Regions from separate parts of the Paenibacillus sp. Soil724D2 genome, predicted to be linked through region 2. Evidence: riboswitches for the same ligand, from Rfam matches in the RefSeq annotation. Region 2 holds a riboswitch; the other holds the start of a gene.
The links. Region 2 has a riboswitch for thiamine pyrophosphate ahead of ASG85_RS15640 (ABC transporter substrate-binding protein). Riboswitches for the same ligand answer to the same signal wherever they lie in the genome.
Positions count from the first base shown of each region.

Region 1: it holds a riboswitch for thiamine pyrophosphate, as region 2 does, so the genes downstream of both, ASG85_RS11390 (ECF transporter S component) here and ASG85_RS15640 (ABC transporter substrate-binding protein) in region 2, are expected to answer to the same signal.

Region 1 is NZ_LMRY01000009.1:122,571-127,059, forward strand. It holds gene ASG85_RS11380 (energy-coupling factor transporter transmembrane component T family protein) at 1-229, opposite strand, end outside; gene ASG85_RS11385 (ABC transporter ATP-binding protein) at 220-1,695, opposite strand; gene ASG85_RS11390 (ECF transporter S component) at 1,700-2,296, opposite strand; TPP riboswitch at 2,391-2,499, opposite strand; gene ASG85_RS11395 (methyl-accepting chemotaxis protein) at 2,561-4,006, opposite strand; gene ASG85_RS11400 (DUF3105 domain-containing protein) at 4,197-4,489, shown strand, end outside.
Region 2 is NZ_LMRY01000014.1:55,533-60,021, reverse strand. It holds gene ASG85_RS15660 (DUF3369 domain-containing protein) at 1-585, shown strand, start outside; gene ASG85_RS15655 (patatin family protein) at 775-1,626, shown strand; gene ASG85_RS15650 (VOC family protein) at 1,647-2,057, shown strand; TPP riboswitch at 2,634-2,744, shown strand; gene ASG85_RS15640 (ABC transporter substrate-binding protein) at 2,854-3,867, shown strand; gene ASG85_RS15635 (MTH1187 family thiamine-binding protein) at 3,895-4,185, shown strand; gene ASG85_RS15630 (ABC transporter permease) at 4,185-4,489, shown strand, end outside.

The DNA of each region.
Region 1 (4,489 bases), on a different contig from region 2:
AAGAGGATAGGAAGATTAGCAAGAACGGTGAGGCATACAACAGCAGCCGCTTCATCGGATGGCCTGAGAACAAGAAGAGCGGCATCAGAGCGCCCAAGGTCAAATACATCATCGCATTCAAATTATGCGTGAACACGACAACAATAAACAGAAGGATGGACAGGATCAGCTTCACACCCGGATTCACCCGGTGCAGCCAGGTTTCACGATACGCGAATGTTAGTTGCATAGCATCGCAGCTCCTTCTGCAGCATGTGCAGCGGAGGCCGGCAGCTTCCCAGCCGGCAACTCCTTCACATGCCCATCTTCAACCTGCCAAACGCGAGTGGCGCAGCGTTTCACAATCTCCAGATCGTGCGTGACCATCACAATCACAGTTCCGCTCGCCCGCAGCTGCTCCAGCTGCTGCAAGATGCGGAGGGTACCACGGGCATCAAGCCCGAAGGTGGGCTCATCCAGCAGCAGAATGCGGGGGCCGCGTACCATCGCGGACGCCACGCTTAAGCGCCTCTTCTGGCCCATCGACAGCTGGAACGGATGCCTCTTGCGCAGCGCGAGCAGGTCGTATTCCCTAAGCAGCAGCTCTATAGCCGCCCACTGCACATCCCGCCCCTGATCCGTCTCCAGCAAGGAGTAGGCCAGTTCTTCCTCCACCGAATTCGTGACGAATTGGAATTCGGGGTTCTGGAACACAAAGCCGACTTGCTCCGCAAGCTGCTCGACTTTACTGCCCTTAACCCCCTCGATCCAGCAGCTGCCGCGGGTTGGGATGAGCCGCATGATCGCTAACAGCAGCGAGCTTTTGCCTGCGCCATTGGCACCGACAACGGTAATCCAGTCGCCAGGATAGACGTTCAAGTTATCCACAGAGGTCTTGATCTGCCCTCCGCGTAACCCTACAAAATCGCGAAAGGTCATGACCGGCGCCGAAGTCTGAATGATGGAGGTTGTTTTTAACTCCATCTCCTTATCGTCCCAAACACCAGGGTACCAGATCCCATAGTCAATCATTTGCTGTTTATAAGCTTCGAACACCTCTTGAGGCGTGCCATCTGCTAGCAGTCCTCCATCTGGTGACATAACGATCAAGCGGTTGATGAATCCTAGGATGCCGCTTATTTTATGCTCCACGATAACCAGTGTCTTCTCAGCACTAATCCTTCGAATCGTTTCCCATACCTGCTCAGTGCCTTCTTCATCTAGAAGCGCCGTAGGCTCGTCTAGGAACAGCACTTCCGGCTCTAGGGCGAGCACACTCGCAATAGCCAGCCGCTGTTTCATCCCTTGCGACAGATTCCCAACCAAAGTATGGGTGTCTTCTAGTTCAAGCCCCACCAACTCCAGATAATACGCGATACGAGCAGGCATCTCCTCACGAGGGACTTGTAAATTTTCCAAGACGAAAGCAATTTCCTCATCTACATACGGCATGCAGAACTGTGTCTCCGGATCTTGAAAGACATAGCCTGAGCGGCTTGGAGTGTGAATGCCATCTGCCTTCAGCGGAATCTCTACAATGTCGGGCACAATACCGCTTAACACTTGAAGCAGGGTTGATTTGCCGCAGCCGCTCGGCCCCAGAAGCAGGACCTTCTCTCCAGGTTCTATCGAAAAGGAAACCCCCTGAAATAACAGGGGGGCGTCTTCTCCGGGATATTTTAACCTTAGATTCGTCACGCTCATTCCTTCGCTCATCACGTTACCCCAATGCGTCGTAATCTTTCTTCGAAACAGGACGAACTAGGCTGAGCACACCGGTACGGGCCAGTGCACCCGCTAAGTAGTATGCGAATACGCCGGCGATCAAAGCGCTGCCCAAGAGACGAAGTCCAATAAACAGACAGTAGTTCCAGAATGTGAGTTGATCAATATAGCCATAGTAATTATCCACGAGTAAGGATAAAGCTGCGGATGCGAAGGACGCTAGGATTGTCACGCCCACATTTGCACGGCGGTAAAGGAAAAGAGCAAAAACGAGTTCAGCACCAAGCCCTTGCAGCAACCCATAGACAAGTGTCGAGACACCCCATGAGCCGCCAAAAAGCGCCTCTATCGTCGCCGCCGCTACCTCAGCCAATAACGCAACGCCGGGTTTGCGAATAACCAGAAATGCGAAGGTCGCAGCCATAAACCACATGCCATAGCTCAACTGCTCTGCGTGAAGACCGAATGGTTTCAAAATATCGTACATTGGCCCCCATACGCGATAAATCACACCAAACACCGCTGCGATCACTATAGTGATCAAGATATCAGTCAATTTCAAACCCTTTGCTGCTGTTTCTTTTTGTGCCATCTGTTTGTTCGACTCCTTTTCATATAGATATGTAAAATGGATAGGCGAACACGAAAAAAAAGCCCACCGGGTAGCGGCAGGCATAAAATTAGTGCGGAAAGGCACTTCATTCTCTACGCTGGCATTACCCAGATCAGATTAACGGTCAGTGGCATAGGGCCACTATCTCAGCCTGACTTCATCAAGCACCCGTGTTGCTATTCATTTGGCTTAACTGTAGCGGATTCCCAACTTTTTGGCAATCCTTTTTTTGGGACATTCGCTCTATTTCTCAATCAAATGCTGCAGATCATGCGTCAATCCGTTCAGCTGGCGAATACTGTCTACGATATCTTCAACACGCCTTTGCTGCACTTCAGCACTAGCAAGCACTTCTTGCACGGAAGCTGCGGATTGCTCAGTAATCGCCGCAACGGACGTCATTTCCTCAGCGACTCTTTGTGACGATGTTAGCAATTGAGCATTCATGCGCTGCAGGTTCTCCGCTTGTTCCATGACTTCAGCCGTATTGCTGTTGATGACTTCGAACAGCTGATCGACGCTCTCCGCTGATTTCTTACCAGACTCTACGGCGGTAATGCCGACGGCAACCTTCTCTACAGCTGTCTCTACTTTATCTTGAATAGAGCCTAGAATTTCCGAGATGTCTGTGGAAGCGACGTGCGCATTCTGCGCCAGCTTACGAATTTCGTTCGCAACAACGGAGAAGCCTTTGCCATGCTCGCCTGCGCGGGCAGCCTCGATGGAAGCATTTAACGACAAGAGATTCGTTTGATTCGCTATGTCGGCAATCGTTGTAACGATATTTCCGATTTTCACATTTTCTTCATTGACTGCATTCATAATTTCTGACGTTTCGGTCACGATAACCGTAATATCATTGATTTTGAGTGACAAATCTTCCATCTGATTCTTGCCTTCATTCGTCATCCGCGCCGTATCTCGGGATCTGCTGCTCATCGTGTTCGAAGCGGAAGAGGTCCTCTCAACCGTCTCATTTACTTCCTGAATAGCGGTTGTAATATCCGTGATGCTGGTTGCTTGCGACTCAATACCAATCGAGATTTCTTGAAAAGCAGCCACGACTTCTTCGGTAATTCTGCCCGTAACCGACGCATTATCCTGAAGCGTATTGCTGGATGTTCCAAGCACTTCTGTTGTTGTACGGACGCCTGTCAGAATTTCTTCTGACTTTATACGAGACACCTCAGACTCTTTCACGCTCTTCACTACATTAGCAAGCATTCTAGTTCCAATTTGGCCTTGCCCTACCAAGGTTAAAATGGTCAACAAGTAGAAAGCATTAATGGTTACTAGGCCGAAATCCCCGGGTAATGTGGAGCAAAAATAGTTCAAATTGATAAGTCCAATCACGGCATTAAGCAAAAGCGGTCGGAAGTTCATATACAAAGAAACGAGGGTCAAACCGAGAAACAAGATTAGAATACTGGACAGTGCGGGGTCATGGGCCATAAAAAAGTAAGAAATGATGTTAAAACCAACAGCAATGACATACATCGTGTAAGGTACCCAGATTTTTTTCCAAGTTAAAATGGTACATAAAAGTGCAATCGGTGCTCCGTAAGAGAGCAAAGTCATGATCAATTTCGGCGATTGATAGGCTGCCGCAATTCCAAGCACCAAGCATCCCCATAACAATTTGACCATTAATCCATTTCTTCTGTGTAGTTCTAATCGTTGTTCTGACACTGGAACTTCTCTCCTTTTATTCTACATGAAATGACATTTTATTACATAATTCAACAAAGGGTTGAATAATCCTCTATTTGGAATGATAAAGAGCAAGATCATTACGCAGAAATTGACTTCTAGCTAATAGTGAAACTACAATATGTAGTGTTGGTAATTAAAAATTTATTCTAAAAGGAGATCATTTATAATGGATCATTCAACCATGCAGCACGGACCTGATTTTATGGCTATTTTGCTTTACATAGGATTGGCTATTTTTGTTTTATCGATTATTGGCTATGTATTGGCCGCGAAAGCGCACAAACAGAACTCTAGTCGATTGAAAAAGGCGGAGAAACAGGTTTTGAAAAAAAAGCAAAAGACCTGGCTGCTTCTCTCTCACACTCTTGTTATTATCGCGATATGCTGTGTGGGAACCTCGCTTATTCAGCAAAATTCCAGCAAATACAGTGTAGAAAAACTGAATTTTAATGCTCCTAT
Region 2 (4,489 bases):
GAAATTATTTATACGATGGGTGAAATCACGGAAACGAGATCCAAGGAAACGGGACACCATGTGAAAAGAGTTGCCGAATACTCCCGTTTACTGGCTATTAAATATGGATTATCTGAGCAGGAAGCCGAAGTCATTCGCTTGGCTTCGCCGATGCATGATGTTGGTAAAGTTGGCATACCAGACGCGATTTTGAACAAGCCTGGATCGCTAACAAGTGAAGAATTCGATGTTATGAAAACTCATTCGAATCTGGGGTACGAAATGCTCAAGCATTCGAACAAGCAAGTCTTAAATGCCGCTGCTATCATCGCACAGCAGCATCATGAGCGTTTTGATGGAACAGGGTATCCCCAAGGACTTCGAGGCGACGAGATACACCTCTATGGTCGTATAACCGCATTAGCTGATGTATTTGATGCTTTATGCAGTGATCGTGTTTATAAGAAAGCTTGGGAACTTGATCGTGTAATGGATTTGCTTAAAACGGAACGCGGTCGGCATTTCGATCCTGTGATCGTAGATCTCTTTATTAAGCATTTGGATGAGTTCCTGGTAATCAAAGAGTTCTACAAGGAGCAGCGTTAACATCATCATCCGTAAAATTCGCCAAAAACGTGGATTATCTGGGGTAATTCCTGAATCCATCTAATAAAGTGGCATGAAATCTGCTTCTTTGTCTCTTTTACGGAGATGGAGGAGCATTTCTTTTAATTGACATTTCCTGTATGCTAGAAAGGGGCTAGAGACAGAGAGAAAGAGAAAGAAGGTGTGACCATGGAAGGAATTGGACTCGTACTGGAAGGCGGAGGTATGCGTGGCGTATACACCGCAGGAGTCTTGGAATACTTTATGGAAGAGGATTTATATTTTCCTTATGTGGTTGGTGTATCCGCAGGTGCATGTAACGCAGTTTCGTATATTTCCAAACAACCCGGGCGTAATAAAAAAGTAACGATCGGTTATATTAGAGATCACCGATATTTAAGCTATCGCAATTTATTCCGTCATAAGAGCATATTTGGGATGGATTTTATATTTAAAGAGTTGCCGAATAAGCTGGTACCGTTTGATTACGATACCTTCTATAACTCGTCACAGCAGTTCGCGATCGGTACAACCGATGCGCATACGGGCGAACCTATTTATTACACGAAACATCAGCTTATGCAGCAAACCTTGCCGATTGTTCAAGCATCAAGTTCATTGCCATTTGTAGCCACTCCGATTCATTATGAAGGTCGGACCTTGTTTGACGGCGGCTTAGTAGATCCGATTCCTGTGAAGAAGTCTCTTGCTGATGGGAACAAAAAGCATGTTATCGTGTTGACCAAAGAACAGGGGTATCGCAAGAGTCCCTTTAAGCAGCGGTGGCTAGCTAAAAGTTTCTACCCGGCTTATAACGGCCTTGTAAATGTACTTGTCAATCGAAGTGAAATCTATAATGGAACCTTAGAAACCATTGAACGAATGGAAGCAGATGGAAGTGCGATCATTATACGACCTTCGTCGAAAGTAGTAGTAGGCCGTATGGAAAAGGATCCAAAGAAACTAGAAGCGTTGCACGAGCTTGGCTATCAGGATGCGAAACGAATGGGATCACAGATGAAAGAATGGTTACTTAGTTGACCGTAAGGAGCTGTGTGTATTTGGAAAAATCAAATCAAAAAATTACTACGTTTTTAATGTTTACCGGTCAAGCTGAGGAAGCCATGAATTTCTATACTTCTTTATTTGACCATTCCGAGATATTGACCATAAAACGCTATGGAGCAGGCGAAGCAGGCGCGGAGGGAAGTGTTGTGCACGCCACGTTTTCACTTCATGGACAGGTTTTTATGTGCATAGATAGCTATGTAAAGCACGATTTCACTTTTACACCTGCGATTTCTTTGTACGTTACATGTGACAGTGAAGAGGAAATTGATCGCGTGTATGAGAAGTTAGCGCAAGACGGCAAGGTGTTCATGCCATTAGCGGCCTACCCATTTAGTGAAAAGTTTGGTTGGGTTGGTGATCGTTTCGGCGTCACATGGCAATTGACTCTTGCGAGAAACTAGACATATTAATTAAGGCCACTGTTCCTTTGAAGAGCGCCCCTTAGAATAAACATTGGAAAAACCCCTGGGTTAAACCGATGAAAAATTTAGGGGGGGATTCATAAGGTAAACGGTGGTTTTTTCTTGTTTTTAAAGGTTGGTGAAGGGCTGGACGAACTCTCGATGGATGATGTTGTAGGAAATGCAACAATTGCAGCCTATAAAAGCGCTATTGCGATACGATGTTGCATAAAGTGCAACAGTTTGGACCCCTACAGGTCATTTCTCCAAAGGGGTAAAAAGAAGTGTTGTACAAACTACAACTTACACTTAATAAATAGCGTTTGTGAGTGGAAAATGTTGCAGAAAATACAACAACAGTAACCACGGATGGCTGCCTATATGTACAAAGCCTTTGACCAACGTTACAAACAAATTTGAAGTTATGGCCGTCGGGTCTGCTGAAGAAGTTAATGAGAGTTATCAACAAGCATCAAAAGCGTATAACATAAGCCCAATTTGCTGGATGCAGCAGGAATGTAGTTATCATTTCTGTTTGCAATAAGTACGAACATGAGGTATGGTATAAACAAACCAATAAGAACCCACGGGAGCTTGAGAAGTCAGGCTGAGATTGTGACCGTCATTGTCACTCACCGTTAATCTGATCTGGGTAATGCCAGCGTAGAGAACTCACATAAATGCACGTTCATTCGATCTGTTTCGAATGGGTTTATCATTTTCTACACATGGCGCTCCCGGATAACGGGGGCTTTTTCTTGTGGTTAAAAAGAGATGTGGAGAGGGGAAACAAAGAATGAAATGGAAGAAAATTGCACCACTTATGCTAGTGAGCTTAACAGTCGCCTTGGCAGGTTGCGGTAATAAGATGGCAGAACAGCCGGCAAAACAAACGGCCAAGCCGTTAACGAACGTGAAGGTCGTTCTAGACTGGACGCCAAATACGAACCATACGGGGTTATACGTCGCTAAGGATCAAGGCTTTTTTGAAAAAGAGGGACTGAATGTAGAAATTATTGCTCCTGGTGAAGGCGGAGCCGATGCGATGATTGCTTCAGGCGCTGCGGAATTCGGTGTCAGTTATCAAGAAAGTATTACACAAGGACGAATTCAAGGTGTACCGTTAGTTTCCATTGCTGCGGTGATTCAGCATAACACATCCGGTTTTGCATCGCCGGTAGCGAAGAACATCAAGTCGCCTAAGGATTTCGAGGGGAAAACGTATGGCGGTTGGGGTGCACCGTCAGAAAGTGCGATGATCGACTCGCTTATGCAATCCGAAAAAGCAGATCCAAGCAAAGTGAAGATCGTGAACATCGGTGATGCCGATTATTTCACTGCCGTTAAGCGGGATATTGATTTCGCATGGATTTACTACGCTTGGACAGGTGTAGATGCCGAGCTGCGCGGTGAGCCGCTGAACATGATTTATTTGAACAAATATTCGGATAAACTGGATTACTATACACCGGTTCTTGCGACGAATGAGAAAATGATCAAAGAGAAGCCTGAGCTCGTGAAAGCCTTCATGGCTGCTGCATCGAAAGGGTATCAATTTGCGATCAGCAAGCCTGAGGACGCTGCTAATATTTTGATCAAAGCGGTTCCTGATTTAGATAAAAAACTTGTGCTTGCCAGTCAAAAATGGCTTAGCCCGCGTTATCAAGATGATGCCGCTCGTTGGGGCGAACAAAAAAAATCCGTATGGGAAAATTATGCGACCTGGATGCTTGATCACAAGCTGCTCGAGAAAAATATCGATGCAGATGCTGCATTCACGAACAAATTCTTACCGGAAAGCTCAAAATAACACGATTTGTTGGAGGAGGCACTTATAGTGGCTAATGCACTTGTCAGTATTCAAATCATTCCGAAAACGAAAAACAATGAAGATGTCATCCCCTATGTAGACCGTGCTATTGAAGTGATAGCCAAGTCTGGCGTGAAATATTTCGTATCTCCGCTGGAAACGACAATGGAAGGGGAGCTCGACCAACTTCTGGCGATCATTCAAGACATGAATGCCGCGATGATTGAGATGGGCAGCCCTAACGTAATTTCGCAGGTGAAAATTTACTTCAATCCGTCAGGTGCTTCTATGGACAAATTGACGGAGAAATACAGATAATGAAACAGCATCGCTGGTTCAAAGCGGGGTGGCCACCGATTGTTGTGGTCATCCTTCTGCTGCTTTTATGGCAGCTTGCCGTGACTTGGGGAGGTACAGCAAGCTGGCTGCTGCCTAGTCCGCTCAAAATATGGAAAGACGGCACTACGGATATGCCCAGGGTATGGATGCACACATTCGCTACACTGCGTTTAATGTTGATTGGGTTTAGTGCTGGTGTAACAGGCGGCGTGATTGTCGCTAGCTGCTTACATCGAGTGCCTGCGCTAAAGGCTGGTTTTTACCCGCTCCTTATTTTATCTCA